3 regions of the Clostridium swellfunianum genome follow, and region 2 is predicted to be linked to each of the others. Evidence: riboswitches for the same ligand, from Rfam matches in the RefSeq annotation. Region 2 holds a riboswitch; each other region holds the start of a gene.
The links. A riboswitch is a leader RNA that binds a small molecule or an ion and turns the genes downstream of it on or off. The one in region 2 is predicted to bind cyclic di-AMP.
Positions count from the first base shown of each region.

Region 1: linked by a shared signal. The riboswitch ahead of NBE98_RS13880 (cell wall hydrolase) and the one ahead of NBE98_RS11315 (C40 family peptidase) in region 2 are both predicted to bind cyclic di-AMP.
Region 3: linked by a shared signal. The riboswitch ahead of NBE98_RS08270 (hypothetical protein) and the one ahead of NBE98_RS11315 (C40 family peptidase) in region 2 are both predicted to bind cyclic di-AMP.

Region 1 covers NZ_JAMOFV010000006.1:2,879,289-2,887,106, reverse strand. Annotated here, with positions in the region: gene cdaA (diadenylate cyclase CdaA) at 1-454, opposite strand, end outside; gene NBE98_RS13885 (hypothetical protein) at 712-1,716, shown strand; cyclic di-AMP (ydaO/yuaA leader) riboswitch at 1,795-1,921, shown strand; gene NBE98_RS13880 (cell wall hydrolase) at 1,922-2,446, shown strand; gene trxA (thioredoxin) at 2,489-2,803, opposite strand; gene NBE98_RS13870 (DUF4179 domain-containing protein) at 2,989-4,299, opposite strand; gene NBE98_RS13865 (RNA polymerase sigma factor) at 4,289-4,813, opposite strand; gene NBE98_RS13860 (outer membrane protein assembly factor BamB family protein) at 5,114-6,781, opposite strand; gene NBE98_RS13855 (tetratricopeptide repeat protein) at 6,905-7,818, opposite strand, start outside.
Region 2 covers NZ_JAMOFV010000006.1:2,387,374-2,395,191, reverse strand. Annotated here, with positions in the region: gene NBE98_RS11350 (spore maturation protein) at 1-416, shown strand, start outside; gene NBE98_RS11345 (S66 peptidase family protein) at 436-1,350, shown strand; gene NBE98_RS11340 (DUF4474 domain-containing protein) at 1,515-2,423, shown strand; tRNA gene NBE98_RS11335 (tRNA-Leu) at 2,705-2,787, shown strand; gene NBE98_RS11330 (DUF4317 family protein) at 2,824-3,984, shown strand; gene NBE98_RS11325 (leucyl aminopeptidase family protein) at 4,028-5,422, opposite strand; gene NBE98_RS11320 (GNAT family N-acetyltransferase) at 5,611-6,126, shown strand; cyclic di-AMP (ydaO/yuaA leader) riboswitch at 6,221-6,353, shown strand; gene NBE98_RS11315 (C40 family peptidase) at 6,357-6,998, shown strand; gene NBE98_RS11310 (hypothetical protein) at 7,106-7,810, shown strand.
Region 3 covers NZ_JAMOFV010000006.1:1,807,593-1,815,410, forward strand. Annotated here, with positions in the region: gene lgt (prolipoprotein diacylglyceryl transferase) at 16-786, shown strand; gene NBE98_RS08250 (cysteine desulfurase family protein) at 786-1,925, shown strand; gene thiI (tRNA uracil 4-sulfurtransferase ThiI) at 1,922-3,070, shown strand; gene NBE98_RS08260 (ATP-binding protein) at 3,152-3,490, shown strand; gene NBE98_RS08265 (serine hydrolase) at 3,820-4,818, shown strand; gene NBE98_RS08270 (hypothetical protein) at 4,951-5,784, opposite strand; cyclic di-AMP (ydaO/yuaA leader) riboswitch at 5,788-5,918, opposite strand; gene NBE98_RS08275 (DUF1450 domain-containing protein) at 6,050-6,268, opposite strand; gene NBE98_RS08280 (stage V sporulation protein D) at 6,286-7,818, opposite strand, start outside.

The sequences.
Region 1 (7,818 bases), 490 kb from region 2:
CTGTACTTATAACCTCGCCTAGACCAGTTCTATTTTCTATAACTATAAGAGCACCTGTTTTCTCCTTGGCTAAACTTTCAACAGCATCAGCAACTTCAGTTATAACCTTTTCCATAGTCTCATCATCCTCAATGAGATGCATATCGTTAAAGGCACTTCTACCAAGATGCTCTAATGCTCTTCTTATCTCTGGTTGAAATATAATTATAATAGAAAGAACTCCGATAGTTATTGTTTTTTCAACAATCCATTTAAGCATTGTCAAATGTAGAATAGAGCTTACAGGTATTAGAAGAAGTATAAGTAAAATTCCTTTTAGAAGCTGAACCGCTCTTGTTTCTTTAATAAGCATATACCCCTTATAAAAAATGTATGATACCACAATTATATCCAGTATTGAAAACACATCCAACACCTTCAAACTATTTATTAATGCTTCTAAACCCTCTGCCAACTTTCTCCCTCCTTTTCCCAGGTTATTTATTTTACAAATTATTTATTGAAAAAAACTTTACATAAGGTTATTATTAATTGTCCATTTACAATTATACACCAATATATTGTATTGTTGAACAAAATATAGCACAAATTTAAGCACAAGAATATAAAATTTATTTTACAGAAGGAATTTTGACTTGTTGCCTAGAATAATATAATATCAACTCATATTTACTCTTTTAGGATAGTGTATGCAGTGGGAGGGAAATAATATTGAACAAAAAAAATAATAGTGTAGTAATGATTATAATAGGAATTTTAGCCTTTGTACTTTTAGCCTCAGGGGTTTTTTACGGTACTTATTATTTTATTATTAATAAGTCCTCAAATTCTTACGAGAAAGAAGTTAAAGCCGTAATAGACAAAATAAATGAGGTAAACAGCAGCGTTTCTTCCTTATTAAACGGACAAGCAATTGACTCCGTTAAGGCAAGAACTGAACTGTCACCTAAAATTGATGTGCTATCTAAGCAAAAAGAATTACTTGATAATATGACAGCTACTGATAAGTATAAGAAAGATCATGAAAATTTAATTAATGGAATTAGCAACAATATGCTAATATTTAGGCAAATAGACGCTATCATTAAAAACCCAAACGGAAAAGACCTGGAGAAGGCAGGAGAGGACCTTATAAAATATAAAGATAAGGCAGTTCAAAATTACTCTCTAGTAAATATAAAGAATTTTAAGGTTGGGCTAACTGATAGCGGAAACAAGCTCGTCGAATATACTTCCATATATGTAAATGAACTTGTTAAACTAAACAGAGACAATGAAATAACTCAAAGCAAAAACCAAGATTATATAAACAGTTTAGACGCCCTATTGGCAAAGTTTACACCAATAAATATTGATTATTCAGCTGAAATGTCTAAAGTTAGAGATGCAAAAGGAAATACAGATAATATTGTAGCTCTTGCTGAAAAAAATAGGGATGATCTTTCTTCAATTAAGCAGGAATTTGCAAGTCTTACTGTTCCTTCAAAGGCAGTAGGTTCATACAAAATATTTAGTAATATTTTAGAGAGCTTTGATAATTACCTTCAAAGTTTTGTTTATTCGGCTAACAATGAAAAACTAGCAGGAAATGCTTTAAGTTCGGATAAGTTAAAGGAGCTCTATGCAGAACCAGTTTCTAAGTTTAGTAGTATAACAAAAAACTATAACGACTTTATAAAAGCTTACAATGAATTTAGACAATCATCAAACAAGTAGTAATACTATAATCTGGCATACTATAAATAGTATGCCATTTTTTTATCAAAATTTGTATTAATTTTAAAAATGGTGGAATAATACCATTAGCCTAAGTTTAAATTTATAACGCGGGGAAACCAATATTTTGGGGTGAATCATTTTATGTAGGTTATGCCTTTACCGAACCCGTCAGCTAACCCCGTTGGCAAAAGGGAGGATATTAATGAAAAAGTATATATTCAGCTTTATATTGCTATGTATTTTTTTAGCAATACCTTGGTCTACCGTTAAAGCAGCGGAGGAATTAGACTGCGACCTATACAAGGAAGAAATTGGTTCAATAGAAGTATTTAGTGTAGGAAATAGAGAAATAAGAATCACTGAAGACGATGTCTATTTGATGGCTCAAATAGTTTATGCCGAAAGCCGCTCAGAACCTTATGATGGCAAAGTAGCTGTTGCTTCAGTTATACTTAATAGATTAGAAGCTCCTGGTTTCCCAAAAACTATAGAGCAAGTTATAAAACAAAAGGCGGCATTTTCATGTTTGAAAAATGGCGAAATAGATGTGATTCCAGACAAAATGAGCTATCAGGCAGTTTTGGATGCTCTAAAAGGCAAAGACCCAACTAATAATGCAGTTTTTTTCTACAATCCTAAAATTGCTACTAATACTTGGATGAAGCAAGTTAAGAAGAAGGATATTAAACCAATAGGAAATCATGTCTTCTTTGCAGTAAATAAATAAGGCTAAAAAACTCCCAGGAAATCAATCCTGAGAGTTTTTTATTTAAATATGTTTATCAACTAATTCTTTCACTGCTGCCTTTGGTCTAAATCCAACCATTGTATCAACGGTCTCTCCATTTTTAAATACCATAACAGTTGGTATGCTTGAAACTTTAAATTTCTGTGAAGTAACTGGGTTATTATCTACATTTACCTTTACAAACTTAACCTTTCCGGCATACTCTTGATCAAGTTCTTCTAGAACTGGTCCTAACATTTTGCAAGGTCCACACCATGGCGCCCAAAAGTCAACTACTACTGGCACACTGTCTGCTGATATTTCTTCATTAAAATTATTGTCCATAACTTCTTTCATAACTTTAATCCCTCCTATTACCTTAAGCGGTACATCTGTATTATATTGTTTAATTTTTAAATTAATACTGGAAATAATTATTACATAAAAACTGCTTATAGTCAATTTTACTTGCAGACAAAATTTCTCCTATCTAAAAAAAGAAAGAGTGCGCTAGTGGCACTCAGAAATTATAGTATCTAAATCTAAGGTCTAATAATAATTTCATCAAGGTTAAGAAGAATCTCTTTATCAGCATTAAATATTGTAAAGCTACCCGAATCTTTCTCAGGCACTGTAACTTTAAGATTTACTGCTCCTTTGTTAAAATTAGAGCTAGAAAACTTCTTCTCAAAACCAGGTATTTTTTTTGATAATTCTTTATAAAGTTTATCAATATTATCTTGATTTATAAATTTAATATCCTCAAAATTAGTAGAGCTTTGTGAGGACTCTCCAAATATGAAATTTATATAGGAGTAGTTTCTATTAGACTTATCAAACTCAAATATATATTCTACATAACCATCCTTTTCATTCATAGAAACTACACGACCTTTCTCCCCTTTGAAATCAAATTCCATGGGAAGCTTAGTCTTATCAATATAATACTTTTCACTGTCATCAAATTTATAGTTAACCGAGGCACCAATAAGAGTTATGCCTATCTCTTTAGGCGTAGAATAATACAAAGACTTAAATTCTTCTCCTGTATTAGTTAAATCCATACCAGTATTATTGTCTAAAATATTACTAGAAATTATAGTATTCATATTATCAATTCTATATGCGAAAGTAGGACTAAAGCTAATTTTATTTTTATCAATAGATATAAATTCATAATCAATATAGGTCTTAAGCGCACCTATATTTAAGGTTTTTAACTTCATAGTTCCAAGTTCTAATTTATACTCTTTATTTATTGGTATAATTTTAGACCTTTGCACAGGTACTTGCATTTTTAATGACCAATCTACAGCTATTTCTTTATCTTTTGAGCTATTGATGATTTTATCTATTTTAATAGTAATTGGATTATCCTTCATATGAATGAAAGTATCTCCCCTGACTTCAGTAAGAAAAACCTTCTCCTTTTGTGTTTCATCGTTTGTGGCATAGGAATAGCCCCAACTGATAGGCGGATGTACTTCTATATCTTTTAAGTTCATGCTTTTAATAGAATATTTAGGGTCGGACACCTCATACAAAATGACCATTCCTGTTTCATCAGCAACAGCTTCCTTAAATTTAAATTCAACATCCTTATACTTAAAAGTTGCATCAAGCTTGGATATGGTATTATTCTGTCTAGCTAAATCAATCTCTTGGATGTACGGAACGTTTTTAACATAATTATTATATGCTAATACTGAAGCAGGCAAACCTAATGCCAATATTAATGCTAATGAAGCTGCATACAAGTTTCTTCTTTTCTTTTTAGCATTAATATGGGTTCTTAATTTCTTTTCCACATTATCCATTATATTGTCCGGCATTTTTATATCATTAACACTCACTGTTTATCCCCCTATTCTTTAGTCTTAGAATATTAATACTTCTATATATTTTTGTTTTAACTGTATTAACAGGAATATCCATGATAGAGGCAATTTCATTTAAAGAATAATCTTTTAAATACCTCAGCACTAAAAGTTCTCTTTCATCCTGTTTTAAAGTATTGAGCAGATGTTCAATAATAATCTTATCTTCCACCGCACTATAGGAAAACTCATCTATTATCTCTCCAAGCTCTTCATCTGATGCTGACTGCTCTTTGCTTCTATATTTTTTTCTGCAAGTATTAATAAGTATTGAAGTAAACCAATTAAAAAATTTATCAGTCCTCCTTAAGTGCGTAAGCTTTTCAAAGCCTATTATAGCAGCTTCTGATATACAATCTTCAGCATCATAACCATTCTTTGTATAAGCAAAAGCAATCTTATAAAAGAGCTCCTGATTTTTCTTCAACAGTTCTATAAATGCAGAAATATCACCTTTTTTACTTTTGCTTACTAAATCTTCTATATTCATAGCTTACCTTCTTTCAAATGCTGCAGCATTTCGTTTTGCATAGGTTAGATGTTTTAGGAGGTTAAAAAGTTTCATATTTTTAATTTTTTATTATATTAATCATTAATGAATTATAAATATAAAAATATATATTTTTAACTTCTTATATTTAAAAATTCTTATATTCTTATATTTATATATTCTTATATTCTTCGCCAATTGTATAGTTATTTGATGGTATTTAGTTTTGCATTAATGTTTTATATATTCTAAAAAATAAAAGTATGATAAGCTTACTTTATGCAAGCTTATCATACTTTTTTACTTAACCTTAAATCCCAAAATTTCAGCACCTCTAGTTCCAACAACCAAAGTATCATTAAAAGCTGCAGGAGTGCCCTCTACATTCGCTCCAAGCTCGATGCTGTGAAGAAGCTTTCCACTCACGCCCTCTATGAGCATAGCCTTTCCTGTTGAATCACATTGAACTATATAGCTTTTTCCTTCCTTATTATAAAGAGCCACCGGTGAACTCCAACAGTAATTGTTTAGTTTTAATCGCCAAATCTCCTTGCCACTCTCCTTATCTATAGCAACAAGCAGGCCTTCATTATATTGTGGATGCCTTGCTATATTAAAAATAACCAAGTTGGATATGTCATTTTTACCAACAAGAGGAGTGGCTAATGCACCACCATTTACCCCCTCATTATAAGAGCACCTATATTTATTTTCCCACAGTATCTTGCCAGAAGTTGCGTCTATTTTACGTGCATAGCTGAAACCGTTATTTCCCTGATGGTCTACTTCTGTAGCAGTATATAAACTTAGGGTCCCTGTTTTCTCTTCTAAAACTACAGTTCCATCTGTATCGTCACCTACATTTAAAGCCCATACAGGAGTTAAAGTATTGATATCTACACATTGAAGAAGTCCATCATTATCAGCAAAGTATCCATAATTCTTGTAAATTGCTATACTGTTTTCAATGCCTTTTTTATTCATGCCCGGCACATCATATCTATATTTCGTAAGTTCAGGACTTATTTGCACCTTACCATTTTCATACTTAGTATTTAATTTTCCTGAGTAGAACAAACCATTTTCGCCACACAAGAAAATAGAGTCTGTATTTTTATCTATTAGAGCAGTTGAATCAAAAGCTCCCCAATCTCTTTTAGCGAAGCTGTCGTTACCTCTAATCTCATAAAGTTTTTTAAAATCTGTAAGACTAAACATTCTATAAGCAAAATCAACATATCTATTACCGTTTTTGTTTATACCTTGTCCTACATATAAAAGAGGTATACCTCTAGGATCTACAGTTAGACTTCCTTTTATTGGTGCACCTATATTTAGCTTATCTCTAGTATCCTTCCCATCCTCTAAATCTATGAAATAAACATTACCATCTAAGGTAGCATATATAACTTCCTTCAAGTTCTCCTTAGACTTCTTTTCCTGCTTAATGTTCATACTGTCAATCATTTCTCTGCTCCACTGCACAATTGAGGGTTGTCCATTCCAACCTACTCCTGTCCAGTTATCAATAGCTCCAATCTTTTTCTTCCACAAAAGTTCTAGCTTACCTTCTTTTATATCAGCCGTTCCATAACTTCCTCCATCTCTCATATTATTACCTCGAAAAGCTGTAACTCCAGGCAAGTCCGAATACAGCTTGTTGTTACTAAAATTAATACTTCTACCCTCTAAGGATTGTCCTTGAATTACAAATTTCATCCCATATTTTGAAATTTGTGCACTAGTATCCGCCGCAAAGTTTAACATATTTTTTCTATAATTCTGCTTAAAAGCCAAGACCTGCTCACTCAAGTCATTAAAGCTTTGTAGCTCAAAGTCAGACTCTATAAACTTGTTATTTTCAATATTTGATGTGGCAGCAGAATTCCTGATGCAGCCTTCACACCCTATCGAAACCAATATTGGTACAGTTAAAAGATATATTGCTTTTCTTACTTTACCATTCATCCCTATTCCCCCCATATAGATATAGAGTTTTTTCCATTTATATCTATATGGAGCAATTAACATTTTATAACCATTTTAACAAAATAAAAGCTGCTCTGTTAAAATACTACAGAACAGCTTTTGTTATCTTTTCATCAAATCTCTTACTATTGAATTATTATACATAGACTTCGGGTAAAGTTCCGAAAGCTTTGTTGCATAGCTTTTAGCTTCATTAATATCTATGTTCTTGTATATTAATGCTAGTTCATATAGAACTGATTCCTCATAATCCCCATTAGGATAATTATTATCATACTTCTTATAATATTTTATAGCAGTTTCCACATCATTTAAATTTTTATTACTCACTCCAAGTAAGTATATGATATGTGAATTTAGATAATGCTCTTCTCCAAACCTTGAACCTTTTTCCAAATACTCTAATGCAGTTTTATAATTTTTTGAAGACATTGCTTGTCTTGCAGCATTATAAAAATACTCAACTCCGCTATCTGTTAAAAGTTCATTAATCTGAGCCATTAGATACTTTTGATTATCTGTAAGTTCCTTGTTTCTCCATTTTATATAAACATCATATAATTTTTCATAATCCTTGCTGCTTAGATCAATTGAAGCTTCAAGTTCTGGAAAGCTTTCATGGCTTTTTTCCTCTTCCTGCTGCTTACTAATTTCAATATTAGCTTCTTTAGCCTGATTGTTTGAATTGTTTTCAGTTACATCGTTAGGAGCCAAAAGCAACTGATCTTGCTTAATACTATCTCTGTCTACTAGTTTGTTATCCTTATTTATAAATTTAAAAGATATTATTATGCCTAATGCAAGTACTATAACTGAAACGCCTGCAAATATATATCTTAATTTAAAACTGCTCTTTACAACACCTAAGTCTGCAAGCTCTTTCCTAGTATCAAGGGCATTCTTATTCTTCCTATCTATTTTTAATACTTTGTTAATATGAGCCAAAGCAGCACTGTATTCTCCAAGCTTTATATAACAAAGAGCAATATAGTTATTAACATTTATGCTATTAAAAT
Region 2 (7,818 bases):
CAAAGGAAGGGTTTACAACAGCAGTAAGAATAATACCTTATTTGGTTGCAATGCTGTTTGCCATTGGAATTTTTAGAGCTTCAGGGGCAATGGATATAGTTGTAAAGCTTCTTAGCCCAGTAACTAACCTGATAGGAATGCCTGCTGAAATACTGCCAATGGGAATTATGAGGTCCTTGTCCGGTGGAGGAGCGCAGGGAATGATGGTGGAATTGTTTAAAACGCATGGTCCTGACTCACTAATTGGAAAAATGGCTTCTGTAGCAATGGGTTCCACTGAAACAACTATGTATATTATAGCTGTATACTATGGTTCTGTTAAGATAAGCAAAACCAGACACTCAGTACCAGTAGGATTATTGGTTGACGTAATAAGCCTTATTGTAGCTGTAATTGTTACAAACCTAGTATTCTAAATTTAAAGAGGTGTAAAAAATGATCTTTCCAGATAAGCTTAAAAAAGGAGATACTGTTGGTATTATAGCGCCTTCCTCTCCAGTTACAAAAGATGAAGCTGATGCCTGCAAAAAGCTTGTAGAGGATATGGGCTATAAGGTAAAGATGGGAAAATGCACTTATCGTTCTATTCATGGATATTCAGCAGGTACAGGGAAAGAGAAAGCAGAAGACATAAATGAAATGTTTATGGATAAAGAAGTTAAAGCTATTTGGTGCATTAGAGGCGGAGACACAAGCTCCCATACTATGGATAAGCTAGATTTTGAAATGATAAAGAGGAATCCTAAAATATTTGTTGGCTACAGCGATGTAACCAATCTTCATATAAACTTTAACCAAAAATGCGATTTTATAACCTTCCATGGTCCTATGGTTAAATCAAACATGCTGAATGATTTTGACAGCTTTACTAGAGAAAGCTTTGAAAAGGCATTAAACATGGACAGTGAATTAAGCTTGTATAATCCAGAGGGCGAAAGCTTTCAGGTTATGGTGGAAGGAAGAGCTGAAGGAACTATTGTTGGAGGAAATCTAGCGCTTATAACCTCCATGATTGGAACTCCATATGAAATAGAAACTAAGGGTAAGATACTTTTTATTGAAGATGTTGGCGAGACTGTAGCTAGATTAGATAGAATGATGTATCAGCTTAAATATTCACAAAAACTTCAGGAAGCAGAAGGAATAATATTTGGGGATTTTACAGACTGCACTAATACAAGAGATGAAAGCTATACTGTGGTTGACATGCTTAAAGATGTTTTAGCTGATTATAACAAGCCGGTAATGTATAATATCAAATCTGGCCATTGCTATCCAATGTCTACAATTCCCTTAGGTGCAAAATGCATAATGGATACAAGGAGTAGCAAAATAAAGTTTATAAGATAAAAATGTGTCTGGCTTTTCTGCATTCATATGCTAAAGCCAGACACATTTTTATTATTTCGGAATAATATATTGTGAAAAAAGATAATGAGGAAGTGGGCAGGCTAACCGAAGTAAATCGGTATACATAGGCTGTTCCTGCTTCCGGCTATTAAGGAGGGTTAACTATGTTTACAGCCTTAATGTCAGATCTGTCTACTTATAGAAGAAAGAAAAAGCAAGAAAAAATTTTAACACGGTTTGTTGATTTAGATAGTGATAGAGTAGATGATAGATTGGAAAAAGCGATAGAAGCTGCTGGATACTCCTACGATGAAAAGCAGGACATATTTTATTCTAATATGAATGCTTGGCAAAGGAGCATGGGCTATTGCAGGTTATATGATGAAGGTGCAGCGCTTTTTGGAATGATTATAGATTGCGAACCTATTTACTTTGAATATGAGGGAAGAAGATGGCTTATAGAGTTTTGGAAGGGGCAATATGATTTGCCTACAGGTGCAGAGATAGGCATCTATGCAACGGATGGTCCTGACATAGAGATACCAGGAGTTTTCAAGGGGCCGCTTTTCTATACTGTAAGCGACCATGAGGCTCTTGAAATGTCTTATACTTTAAAAAAATATGGTAAAAAGCTTTTTACAAGAGAGGGAAAGCACTGGTGGCTCACTGGCTTTAAGCTAGGATTGTTTTCTAATCCTTATGAGTTGACAATGGACTTAAGCATTAATTTTAAGGACAAGGTAATGCAGAAAGCTTTTATACAAGGTTTAAAAAATGCTGGCTATAAAGATAGTGAAATAAAAATCAGCGGCAGCATTGTAGCTTTAGAATTTGACAGGCCTCACACACCTCAGCCAGCTACACGGACACTTGTTTCAGATATTGCCATACAGCTAAAGAATAAGTTTTTATGCGACAAGTATAATGAAATTGCTAAGCACTATGATAACTTCCCTGATCAAATCAATGCAATCTATGAGCAAGCACCTGAGCTTTATGAAAAAATTATAAATATAGACAAACCAAAACGACTGCTGACTAAAATAGAAAAATTCGCTAAGTATATAAACTAGAAAAGATAGAGCTGGATAGCTAGATGGATATTTAAATAAATATAAGAAGAAAAGAATATAAGAATATAAAAAGTTAACAATTTATCTAGTTATCTGGCTGACTAAAGACTTTAATTGGTAGTTAAGTCTTAAGTAAGGTGAATTTATTATACATGCTTCCACCAATTTTTTCATAAAAACCTCTTGAAAAAAACAAAAAAACAATATATAATCATATTTGTAAAAGACATAAGACATGTATCACATATTTGCAGTACATGTTCATAAGTCCAATAAGAAATGCAGGAGTGGCGGAATCGGCAGACGCGCACGTTTGAGGGGCGTGTGGGAGACCGTACGGGTTCAAGTCCCGTCTCCTGCACCATTTTTTTGTCCAAAATTAGAAGATGGGGGTAGGCAAATGAATAAAAAAGAGCTAAACAGAATGAAAAAAGAGTTTAAGCTAGATAGTGTAATGCTTAATTTTAAAGAGATATATAACGTTTATATTAAGAAGGACAGCAATTCAGTGCTATACTCAAACTTAAGCTATTTTCCAATGATTGATACCGAAGCTCAAGAGCTTTATTTAAATAATTTCAAGAAAATGCTTGGAGGAGCTTTAGATTCAAAATTGTTTGAGCTTCCTTTTATAGCAGTTGAAGAAGGCAACGAGGCACAATTAAACTTTGACAGCATGTATAGAAGCGAGGATTCAGAAAACTTCACTCAAGGTGCTGATAAAATTGTAGCCAAGCTGTTGGAAAACTATACATATGAAACTGATGTAGTTCTTACTCTTGCAAAAGGTGACTACTGGGTAGGAAACAAGAATAGAAAGGCTTCTGATGAAATACAGGAGCTTGATGAAGTTATTCAGTCTTTAAATTTTGTTATAGGAAGTATTAATAAGGTTGAGCCTTTTAAAAAGAGTTTGGTATTTAGCTATGAGGAAAAGGAGTTTAAGCCAAGCAGCGTACTTGATACCTTCATAAACCTAAATACTCCTTTAGATGGATTTATGTTTCCAACCTTCGACAACGGCTATGCCGATGTGAATAAGGTTATGTACTATAACTCAAAGCCAAAGGAGCTTAACTATAGATTTATAGAAAACATATTAAGCTGCAGCATGAAGCTTACAGCAGAGGAAGAGAAGCAGTGCTTTACAGATATAATAAAGACTGTGGTTGGCGAAAGCGTGAGGCCAGAAGTTATTGAAGACATGTATACAAAAATAGATGAACTTAAGGAGCTGCATGATGAAAATGAAGAGACAGCTATTACTTTAAGCGATATGAAATACATATTGAATGGAATAGAGGAAAAAGACATAGAGGTTCTGGAAAGGGCTTTTGAAGACACCTGCGGAAAAGACTACAGCTTTAACGTGAAAAACATACTTCCTGATTTTAAATCCAAGTCCTTAAAGATTTGGAATGAGGATTTATCCATTAGTATGAGCCCTAAAAACCTAAGCTTTATAAAGCAGGTTAAAGGGGATGACGGCGGAAGATACTTAATGATTGAGCTTGCTGATGATGTTAATATAGACGGTTTTAAATTAACTGCAGAAGAATAAATAAAAAATGCCCTGCTTTTTAGCAAGGCATTTTTTATGTGCTTTATTTCATTAGTAATTCAATAAGGGTTCTTGTTGGCATTCCAGTAGCACCAGCGTCGTATAAATCTGAGCCTGAGGCTGAACCAGCGCAGCCGGCAATGTCAAGGTGAGCAAAATTCACATCCTCAGCAAAGCTTTCAAGGAATAGACCTGCAACTATAGCTCCACAGGAGGTTCCAGAGTTTTTAAGATCCGCACTGTCTGTTTTTAACTGTTCTAAGTATTCAGGGTTGTTTGGAAGTCTCCAGAAGTTTTCTCCAACTTCCTTTCCTGTATTTATAATACTGTTTGCAAGCTCATCAGAATTGCTTAAAAGTCCAGCGTTTATACCACCTAAAAATTGTGAGCAGGAGCCTGTTAATGTAGCTATATCTATTATGTTGGTTGCTCCAAGTTCTTTAGCATAAGCTATTGCATCGCAAAGGATAAGCCTTCCTTCTGCATCTGTTGAAATTACCTGTACTGTTTTGCCGCAGTAGGTAGTTATTACATCTCCAGGCTTATAGGCGTTTCCTGAAGGCATATTTTCCACTGTAGGAATAAGTGCAATAATATTCTTTTTTGGCCTAAGCTTTGAAAGAGCCTTCATGGTTCCAAGTACAGAAGCAGCGCCTGCCATGTCTGAAACCATGTTTTCCATGCCTTTACCTGGCTTAAGTGTTATTCCGCCGCTGTCAAAGGTAACTCCCTTTCCAATAATTGCAGTTATCTCCTTGCTTGAAGAATCGCCAAAATACTGAAGGGCTACTAGCCTAGGACTGTGAAGGCTGCCCTTTCCAACATATAAAATAGCGTTCATTCCCATCTGTTCAAGCATGTATTTATCAATTATTTTTATATCAAGGTTTCCCTCTTTTGCTATGTTTTCAGCTTGTTGTGCTATGTATTTAGGAGTTACATAATTTGAAGGCAGGCTTACAAGGTTGCGGACGAAGTTTACAGAATTTCCAACTATAAAGCCTTTGCTTATTTCATCCTTGCAGCTTGATATTACATTCACCTTTTGAAGCTTAACATTAATTTCCTTTTGCTTAATGCCCTTAAATTTATAAAGAGACAATTCTAAAACTTGTCCTATATTATATCCGAAATCTTCCCTAAGATTATCTAGTATATCTAAGTCTTCAATGGAGTTTTTTATGCTTTTTACAGCACTGCCTAAAGCTCTCATGAGCTTTACAGAATTGAATTCCTCTGTGGTGCCAAGTCCTAATATAAATACTTTTTTGTAATCGCACTTCCCCAAGGTATTTAATATTTCCAGTTCTTTTAAATCTCCACTATTCTCAGAATAGGCAAGTATTTCTCTTATTTCCTCTGGATATTCCAATGAAAAATTTTTAAATTTAAAAATCAATAAATTACTATAGAGTTTGTTGTCGTTTACACCTAGCATAATAAACCCTCCCAATCCTACATAAAAATTGATAATCTTATGCGTTTACAATTTATGTCTTCTCTAAAATAATAACACATTTTCATAAAATTGTTTATATTGCTTTTGCTAATTTTTTAAAGAAAAAATGTACAGTTAAAAGGATTTTAAAAGGCTTTGTAGAATTTAAATATTCAAGAGGTGAATTTATGTTTGATATGAATGTTAATATTGATGATGATATATATATTAGAAGCGTTAAAAAAGAAGATGTTGTTTCTATTCAAAAATGGATTAATAATCAAAATTACAACTTAAATGACAAAGAAAAGCCACTAGGGCTAAAAGAGATATATGAAAGATTTTTAGAGTACTATGTAAGTGAAGGAGAATTCTTTTTAAAGATAAATAAGGGTGATGCCTTAATTGGAATTTTAAAAGGAAGGATAGAATTTAAAAATCCTAATGAGGTTTGGATTTGGTATTTTTTAATAGATAAGGAATGTAGAAATAAAGGTATAGGCAGCAAAATAGTAGAAGGTGTTGAAAATTATTTTAATCAAGGTTTTGGCATATATGATTTCTACTGTGGAGTTTGCGAGCAGGATACAAAGTTTTTAAGGTTTTGGAACAAAAACGGCTATAGGCTTATGAGAATATCTAAAGGGTTCTTCAAGGTGGATGAGCAGTATAAAGATATGATGATTTTTAAAAAGGAATTATAATTTAAGGCATAATTGGAAAGTATACCCTAAAAGTTGGTAAATTATTCATCAATATGGTCAAACTTAATTGACATATAAACCTTTAATAAATTATAATGAAAATATGCTGAATCCTATTTTAGGTACGGAGGAACCGTCATATTGGGGTTAATCTGATAAATTTAAATCAGTAGGGAACCTTCACCCGAACCCGTCAGCTAACTCCGGAAGCAAGAAGGGGGGGAACACGAATGAAATTCTCTAAAACAAAACCATTTATTTTTGTTGCTACTGTGATGGCTGTCGCATTAATTTCAAAGTTCACAGCTTATGAGGTTAAAGCAGATGCAGCTGTTAAAGATCAGCCAAGTGTGGTTGTTCGTTCAGCTAGCTTAAACTCGGACAAGACTATAAAAGTTCCAGAGAGAAATGCACAAAGGGAGAACAGAGTAACCAGTACAACTAAGAAAACTACCTTAAACAGAGGTGGCAGCGGATTAAATCAGGCAGGACCAAAAGCTCCTGAAGGAAGCAACAATGTAGTAGCTTACGCTTATAAATTCTTAGGCAAGCCATACATATGGGGTGCTTCAGGACCTAATGCGTTTGATTGTTCAGGCTTTACTTCATACGTTTATAAAGCGTTTGGTGTTAGCTTGCCTCATCAGTCAGGAAGTCAGTATGGTTATGGTAAATCAGTAAGCAAAAGTAATTTAGCTCAAGGAGATTTGGTGTTTTTTAACACATACGGTTCAATATCCCACGTTGGAATTTATATTGGTGGCGGAAGATTTATTCACGCTGGAAACTCCAGAAGTGGAGTTATAGTCAGCAGTTTATCTGAAGGCTACTATGCATCTCGACTTGTAGGTGCGAAAAGAGTATTAAAATAATGGTTGGTCTCGGCAAAATTTGCCGAGTTTTTTTTATCATAAATTTGTCCTTCCATAAATAGTATTAAATATAGTATGGTTCTGTGATTTTAATGGAGGGATATAAAATGAAGTACACAAGATATGATATGAAAAGAAAAAACAACGGCAATTTAGTTTTAGGACTAGTTCTGTTTTCTACACTTGTATTTGCATTTTTAATTGGTACTGTGGTATCAAATGTTTTTCTGAAAAATTCGGCTAGAAAAGATGAGGTTATAAAGCCTCAAAATGCTGTTGATGTGGCTAATAAAACCGAAATAAAAGGCAAGGTTAAATATATAGCAGTTCAGGGCGGGAAGTTTAGAGAAGCTCCGGGAGTGGAAAAAACAAAAAATGCTTTAAGTACCTATGGAAATCCATTTACTATTCAAGATCCAGATGGGACAAGAGTGCTGCTTGGGATATATAGTGAAGAAGAAGCTTTAAGCAAAATAAAGCTTTTAACAGAAAATAATATAGATAATTCCAAAATGATATTTGAATTAGGCGGCTCAGGCGATGCTTGTGATGAGGCTATTGCTGCGGCCATAGGTGCAGAATTGGATGTGCTTTCAAAGCTGAGCGAAAAGGATGTACAGTCTGTAAATAGCAGTGAAATTAAAGAATGGCTTAAAGGCTTAAAAGATGTAGATAAAAACAGCAAAAATTTTGCTTTACTTGAAGAATTAAAGGCGCAAATTAATGGACTTCCTGAGAAGCTTGAAAAGGAGAAGGCTCCGGAGTACTATAGTTTTTTATACGGATATATGAAAAAGTTAGCTGGTAAATAAAAAATAAA
Region 3 (7,818 bases), 580 kb from region 2:
AGAGGGAGGTAAAAAATGAATCCAATAGCTTTTAATTTATTTGGTCTGCCAATAAGATGGTATGGAATATTAATTTCCTCTGGAATGGTAATAGGTATTTTGCTTGCTTCTTATAACTGCAGGATAAAGCACATTAGCTATGATAGAATGATGGACTTAATACTTATAGCACTTCCGGCAGCAATAGTAGGAGCAAGATTATATTATGTTCTCTTCAATTTAGACTATTACTCAAGCAACTTAGGGGAAATAATAAATATAAGACAAGGCGGTCTTGCTATACACGGCGGTGTACTATTCGCTTTAATAGCAGCTTACATTTACGCAAGAAAGAGTAACCTTGAATTTATAAAATATGCAGACGCTGCAGCGCCATCCATTATTTTAGCGCAGGCTATAGGAAGATGGGGCAACTTTTTTAATCAGGAAGCTCACGGTGGAGAAGTTACAAAGGAATTTATCAGCCGTTTTCCAGGTTTTATTCAAAATGGGATGTTTATTGAAGGAACTTACTACCATCCCACCTTTTTATATGAATCTGTATGGAATTTAGCCGTGTTTGCTGTACTTATGGTTATAATAAAAAAGACATCGAAAAATGGTCTCACCTTCTTTACATATATTGGGTTATATTCTGTAGGAAGATTTATTATAGAAGGATTAAGAACTGATAGCCTGATGATGGGGCCAATAAGAGTAGCGCAGTTAGTAAGTTTAAGTGGAATTGTGATTTGGCTTGTTTATTTATTCTTTGCATTCTTTAGGAAGAAAAGGGATGTGGTATGATGGAAGTTTATTTAGATAATAGTGCTACTACAAAACCGTATGAAGAAGTTATAGAAGCTGTTGCTGACGTTATGAGAAATTACTACGGTAACCCATCCTCAGCTCACAAGCTAGGTCTTCAAGCCGAGAAAAAAATGAATGAAAGCAGAGATATTATTGCCAAAAGCCTAAACTGTTCTAAGGAAGAAATTGTATTTACATCAGGAGGAAGCGAAAGTAATAATTTTTTAATACGAGGCTTTCTGAAGGAAGGTTCTCATGTTATTACTACAAATATAGAGCATCCAAGCGTATTGAATATGTGCAAGGAACTGGAGAATTCAGGATTTAGAATTACATATTTAAGAGTTGATGAAAGAGGTAAAATAAACTTAGAGGAGCTAGAAAGTTCTATCACAAAAGACACCTCCATTGTAAGCATAATGCATGTAAACAACGAAATAGGTGTAGCACAAGATATTGAAAAAATAGGCAAGCTTATAAAGGAAAAGAGCAGCAGAGTGAAATTTCATGTGGATGCTGTGCAAAGCTATGGAAAATATAGAATTGATGTGCAAAAATGCAAAATTGATTTATTGTCTGCAAGCGGTCATAAGATTCATGGACCTAGAGGAGTAGGTTTTGCTTATATTAGAAAGGGATTGGTTCCTAAGCCTTTAATTTTTGGAGGCGGTCAGGAAAGAAGCTTTCGTTCAGGTACTGAAAATCTTGCTGCTATAGCTGGATTAGCAAAAGCTTCAGAAATTATTTATTATGATATTGCCCAAAAGTTTCATAAAGTGATTGAGCTAAAAGCCTATTTTATTGATAAACTATGCAAAGTTGATAGCATTAAGGTAAATAGTCCACTTGGAGAAGATTTCTCGCCATATGTATTGAGCGTATCTTTTATAGGTGCCAGGGCTGAAGTTCTTCTTCATTTATTGGAAGAAGGCGGCATTTATGTATCAACTGGATCAGCATGTTCATCGAAGGATACAAAAGACAGTCACGTTCTTAAGGCAATAGGCCTTAAAGACAACGAGATAAAAGGAACTATAAGATTTAGTTTCAACAGCAGCAATACTATGGAAGAAATAGATTACACATTAGATGTTATTGAAAGATCATTAAGATTTTTAAGGAGAGTTAGCAAATGAGAAAGCTAGTTTTAGTAAAATATGCCCCGGAAATATTTCTTAAGGGTTTAAATAGAAACAGATTTGAAAAAAAGCTTAGAGATAATATTAAAAGAGTGCTTCAAGGATCTGATTATGAGTTTGTTGTAGATCAGGGAAGATGGTTTATTTATTCAGACGATCTCGAAGAAGTAATTGACAAAGTTATGAAGGTATTTGGAGTTTCAGAAGTTAGCATTGTTACTGAAGTTGAACCTTCTATGGAAGAAATAAAGAAACAGGCCGTAGAAGCAATTAAGGAAAGTGGAGCTTCAACTTTTAAAGTAGAAACCAACAGAGCAAACAAGAATTTCCCAGGAAATTCCATGGATATTAGTAGGGAAATAGGCGCACATATTTTAAAGATTGTTCCGGGACTAACTGTTAAGATTAATAAACCTGAGTTTATAGTAAATGTGGAAATAAGAGAGCAAATGGCTTATGTTTATCAGAGAAAGGTTAAAGCTGTTGGCGGGCTTCCTTATGGGATGAACGGGAGCACTATGCTCATGCTTTCTGGTGGTATAGATTCACCTGTTGCAGGATATATGATGGCAAGAAGAGGGGTTGAGGTGAGCTGTGTTTATTACCATAGCCATCCATATACAAGCGAAAGGGCTAAAGAAAAAGTAAAGCAATTAGCTGCTATACTAAGTAATTATACAGGCAGTATAAAGCTTTACGTTGTGCCATTTACTGACATTCAAATGTCAATTATTGATAAGTGCAGAGAAGACGAACTTACAATAATAATGAGAAGATTTATGACAAGAATAGCCTGCAAACTGGCTGATAAGCTTAATGTGCAATCAGTAACTACAGGTGAAAGCATAGGTCAAGTTGCCAGCCAAACTATGGAAGGATTGGTTGTAAGCACAGATGTAGCTGACAGACCAATGTTTAGACCTCTTATTGCTATGGATAAGCAAGATATTATGGATATATCCAGGCAAATTGGGACTTATGAAACCTCTATACTTCCATATGAAGACTGCTGCACAATTTTTGTTCCAAAGCATCCAAAAACAAAACCTGCATTAGATAAAATGAGAAAAGCAGAAAGTATCTTAGAAGTTGATAGATTAGTTGAAGAAGCAATCGAAAATATGGAAACTTACGAGCTATAGTATATTTACATCTCTGAGAATAACTAAAAGTTATCTCAGAGATTTTTTTAGTAAAGCTGAAAGAAGCTGCGAAAGCTAATAATGAGGCTAAAAGCACACTTATGGATAATTAATAACTTAATTGACTTAACTAAAATTGATTCAGGCAATTTACAACTAAACATTAGAAGATGCAATATTGTTGAAAGCGTTGAAGCTTTTGTTCAGGCAGTTGTTGACTATGCTTCAAATAAAAACATTTCCATCATATTCGATACTGATATAGAAATAGAGGAATATAAGCTACAGCTTATATTTGAAAGCCTTAGGCAGGCAGATAACCTGCTCGCAAGAAGAAGTGAAGGTAGTGGAATTGGGCTCGGCCTTGTTAAGCACCTTGCAGAAAGGCATAATGGAATTGTTAATGTTCTAAGTAAATAAGGCGAAGGATACCAGTTTATTGTTATATTGCCTATGCTCTTAAACTTATGAAAAAGATATAAAAAGATATAGAGACTTAGGAGGAAATATAAGTTTTGTAGAATATTTTGAACTTGATAAATCGCACATGAGAATTCATGAGGAACTGAAAATAAAGGCTTTATGTATTTTAATAATTACTATGAAGAGAATAAAGTTTTAAAGAAAAAGTAAAACCTTTATAGAATGTCATATTTTACCGAGAAATTTATATTATATTTATGATATAATACTTTTGTAAATAATCTGGTAGGAATCAAAAGGTAATTATGATATAAGGGGGTTCTGAATTGAACTTTAAATTTAAAAGAGCAATGCGGACTGCAGCAATTCTTATTATGATGACAGCAGTAGCAGTAGCCTTAATTTACTTTGGAAAACAAGAGGACAAGTCTGCTTTTGAAAATATGCCTTTGAATTTAAGCGGCAACATATCTCCAGATGATAAATTTATGGAGGATATGGAGCAAATAAAGTTTCATGCTTATGAGAAAAGAATAAAATATATAAGTAAGATGCTTGAAAGTGAAGCTGATACTCCTGTTAATACTTCACCTAACAATGGTAGTAAAGATAAAAGCTTGGAGCAAAAGATTAGAGACTACCTTGGCAAAAATGTTTCAAAAGTAGGAATTGGATATTATGACATACAAAATGGAAAAGGCTTTTCAATCAATGGTGACAAGTATTTTACAGCAGCAAGCACAGTTAAAGTGCAAATGAACATGGTACTTTTTGATATGGTTAAGGAAGGAAAAGTTGATATTAATGAAGCTCTTAAATATACTCAGGCTGATTATGAAGCAGGTACGGGAATACTTCAGGGAAAGGACAAAACAAATCCTATACCACTTTTAACCTTAAGTGACTATAGTATAATTTATTCTGATAATATAGCTACAAATATGATTATGAGAAGAATAGGCAGAACTGAGATGAAGAAGCGCTTTGGACAAAAGGTAGGACATACAGTGCCAGTGGAAAATTTAGTAACGCCAAATGAAGGATTAACATTTTTAAAGCAGCTTTATGAGAATAAAGGCAATAATCAGTATTACACAAGACTTATAGGAATTATGAAAACAACAGTTTTTCATGACAGGTTAGATGCTTACGTGCCAAAGGAGATTGTTGCTCATAAGATAGGTAACTATGGGTCCTTTGCAAATGATGTTGGGATAGTTTATGCACCTAAGCCGTATATTATTGCTGTATACACAGATGGCCTGTCCAATGCGAATGAGGTTATTGCTACTATTAATAAAATGTTGTATCAAGAGCACAAATAGAGAGAAGGCAAATGCCTTCTCTAATTTTAATAGTTGGATAGTTAGAGAGTATTAAAAATTTAAGAAATGGTTTATACACTGAAAATGGTTAGTATTAATTACAATAAAAAAAAGCATAACATTCGTCATGCCTTATTTTTTTGCTGCAATTTTAATAGCAGCTTGATGCCTTGAGTCAACTTGTCCATCTTTGTGTCGAGTACTGTTTAAAAAGTGCACATCAAAATGACCATTCATACCGTTACCCTTAACTACATCAAGATTTTCACCTTTACCATAGCCCTCAGAACGGTTGTTGACCGTTGCAAAGGCAGGAGCTGAATCAATACCTGCATGAGGCAGGGAACTCATAGAAGCTGCTAATCGTCTTCCACCTACATTAACAATCACTGGTCTTACATCCCAGGAAAATCCACCCCAAATACTTTTAATTATATCTGCATCTGCTTTGCTGGCAGCTTCACAGTCTGCGTGATTTGAGCCCATTGTTCTTACAATTTTGAAGGTTTTTCCTGTGCGAACATCTTGAACTACAGCAGTAGTTCCAATCTTAAAAACATTTTTGGCCTGTTTCCACCAATCTAAAAGCTCTACTGAACCTTTAGAAGGAGCAGTTTCTTTTTGTGCAGGCTTTTCAGGTGATTTCTCAGATGACTTTGAAAGACCGCTTCCACCTCTTGATAGTGCTTGCTTATTAGCTGCGGCAGACTTGGTTTGAAGCTCTTTCGTATTGTCTGGTGTAAGAGTAGCAGTTAAAACAGTATTATTTTCTAAAGTAATAGGCTTTGATTGTTCAACTGTTTTAGTTGATTCTTCTTCGTATGTATTATTCTGCTGTTCATTTAATGCTAAGACTATGCTGTTGTTTTTAAGCTTCTCAGTTCTCGCTTCATATGCTGTTATTGAAATAGCTGCTGAAGACAAAACAAAATATGAGCTTATAACTATCGCTATAGATTTTTTCATAGGTGCACCTCTCTTTTGGCCTGCGAAGTTAGTTGACGGGTTCAGGACGAGAGCATCCTTACCAAAATATAATGGATTCACCCCAGGGAAAAATCTCCTCCGCTGTTTGTTTAAACATTAGGCTAATTTTATTTTATACAAATTCATATTATAAAGCAATCCTTTTAATAATGATACTGGTAATATATTCATTACAGTCTTAAAGAGGTATTTTAAGAAAAAATAAATACTGTGGTATAGAAGCATATTCTATACCACAGTAGCTTTAAATATTCTTACTATATTCAATTATTTTCTGCACTAAATCATTAGTGTTTTCACCTACTAAAAGTTCACCATTAATTCTTGCGATAGGCTTTCTTGCACAGTCACCGCAGCTATAGATACATCTGTTAACTGACGTTTCAAACTCAGGATAGTTTTTTTTTATAATTTTAATTACTTCATCTTTATATTCATTAAAATCGCAAAAACTTATTTTCATATATATCTTCTCCAATGCTAGTTAAGTATTTTAGGATTAATAGCTAAATAATTGAATATATTGTTGAATAACTCTTTTGCCACAGGTGCGGCTGTTTGGCCAGCGTAATACTTGGATTCATCCGGTTCATCAACTGTTACAATCAAAGTAATTTTTGGATCTTCATATGGAGCAAGACCTGCAAAAGAGGATATGTATTTCTTGTCTTTATAAATTCCATTTTCAGCTTTTTGGGCAGTTCCTGTCTTACCGCCTATGTTTAATTCTTTAATGAAAGCATTTGAACCAACACCCTTAGAAACAACCTTTTCCATATATCCTCTTAAAGTTTGAGTTAAGTGTGTATCTAAAATTTGTTTTTTATTAAAATCGCTGTAGGATTTATCTATTACAAGTTTACCACCATCGTCGTAGCGTGCGATATTTTTCATTATATGAGGCTTTATCCAAGTTCCTCCATTAGCAATAGCATTAAATGCAGCCATATACTGAACTTGAGTTACTGATATGCTTTGACCGAAGGACTCTGTTGCTAAATCTACATCGTTCATTTTACTAGGATTTAACACTATGCCTTTTTCCTCTCCGGGCAGATCAATGCCCGTCTTTTCACCAAAGCCCATTTTTTTTATAAAAGTATTAAGGTTTTCCTTGCCAAGTTTCTTCCCAACTTCCATGAAGCCAACATTACAGGAGTTTCTTAAGATATCAACAAAATTTTCAGTTCCATGGCCTCCTAGCTCCCAACAGTTAATTATCCTGTTAGATATTTTTGAATTTCCATTACAAATAAATTTATCATCTTCTTTGCTTGTATCATACTCCATGGCAGCAGCGGCTGTAATTACCTTAAATATAGAACCTGGTTCAAATAAATTAGTTACAGGTCTGTTTTTCCACATGTTAAAAAGTTCATCATTATTTTTTGCACCTTGTCTTGGAGCATTAGGATTGTAATCTGGCTTACTTACCATAGCTAAAACTTCGCCGTTCTTGGGATTCATAATCATAATAGAAACACCTTTAGCATTATTTTCTTTAAGAGCTTTATCGGCAGCATCCTCAGCATACTTTTGAACAACCCCGTCAATAGTTAGTATAACATTTTTTCCATCTACTGGTTTTGTGTACCTGGAATCTTCAAAGAAAAGCTGATTACTGGCACTATCTCTAGTGTAAACAAGCTGACCTTTTTCCCCAGCAAGTTCCTTATCATACTGTGATTCAACTCCTGAAACACCCTTTCCATCATCATCTATATGACCTATAACATGAGAGATAAAATTATTACTTGGATAAAATCTTTTTGTATCGGAAGTAACTAATATACCAAATATTTTTAGAGCCTTAACTTTATCAGCTTCTGGTTTTTCAACTCTTCTTTTTAGTGGAGCCCAGCTGGCTGGCAAATCGTTATCGAGAGTTCTGTTTAAAGCTTTATGGACATCCTCTTCCTTAAGGCTTAATATAGAAGATAAGTCAGATGCAAATTTGTCACTATCAATTTTTTTATCTTTAAGAGTGGTGCGAAGGCTTGTTAAGTCAAAATC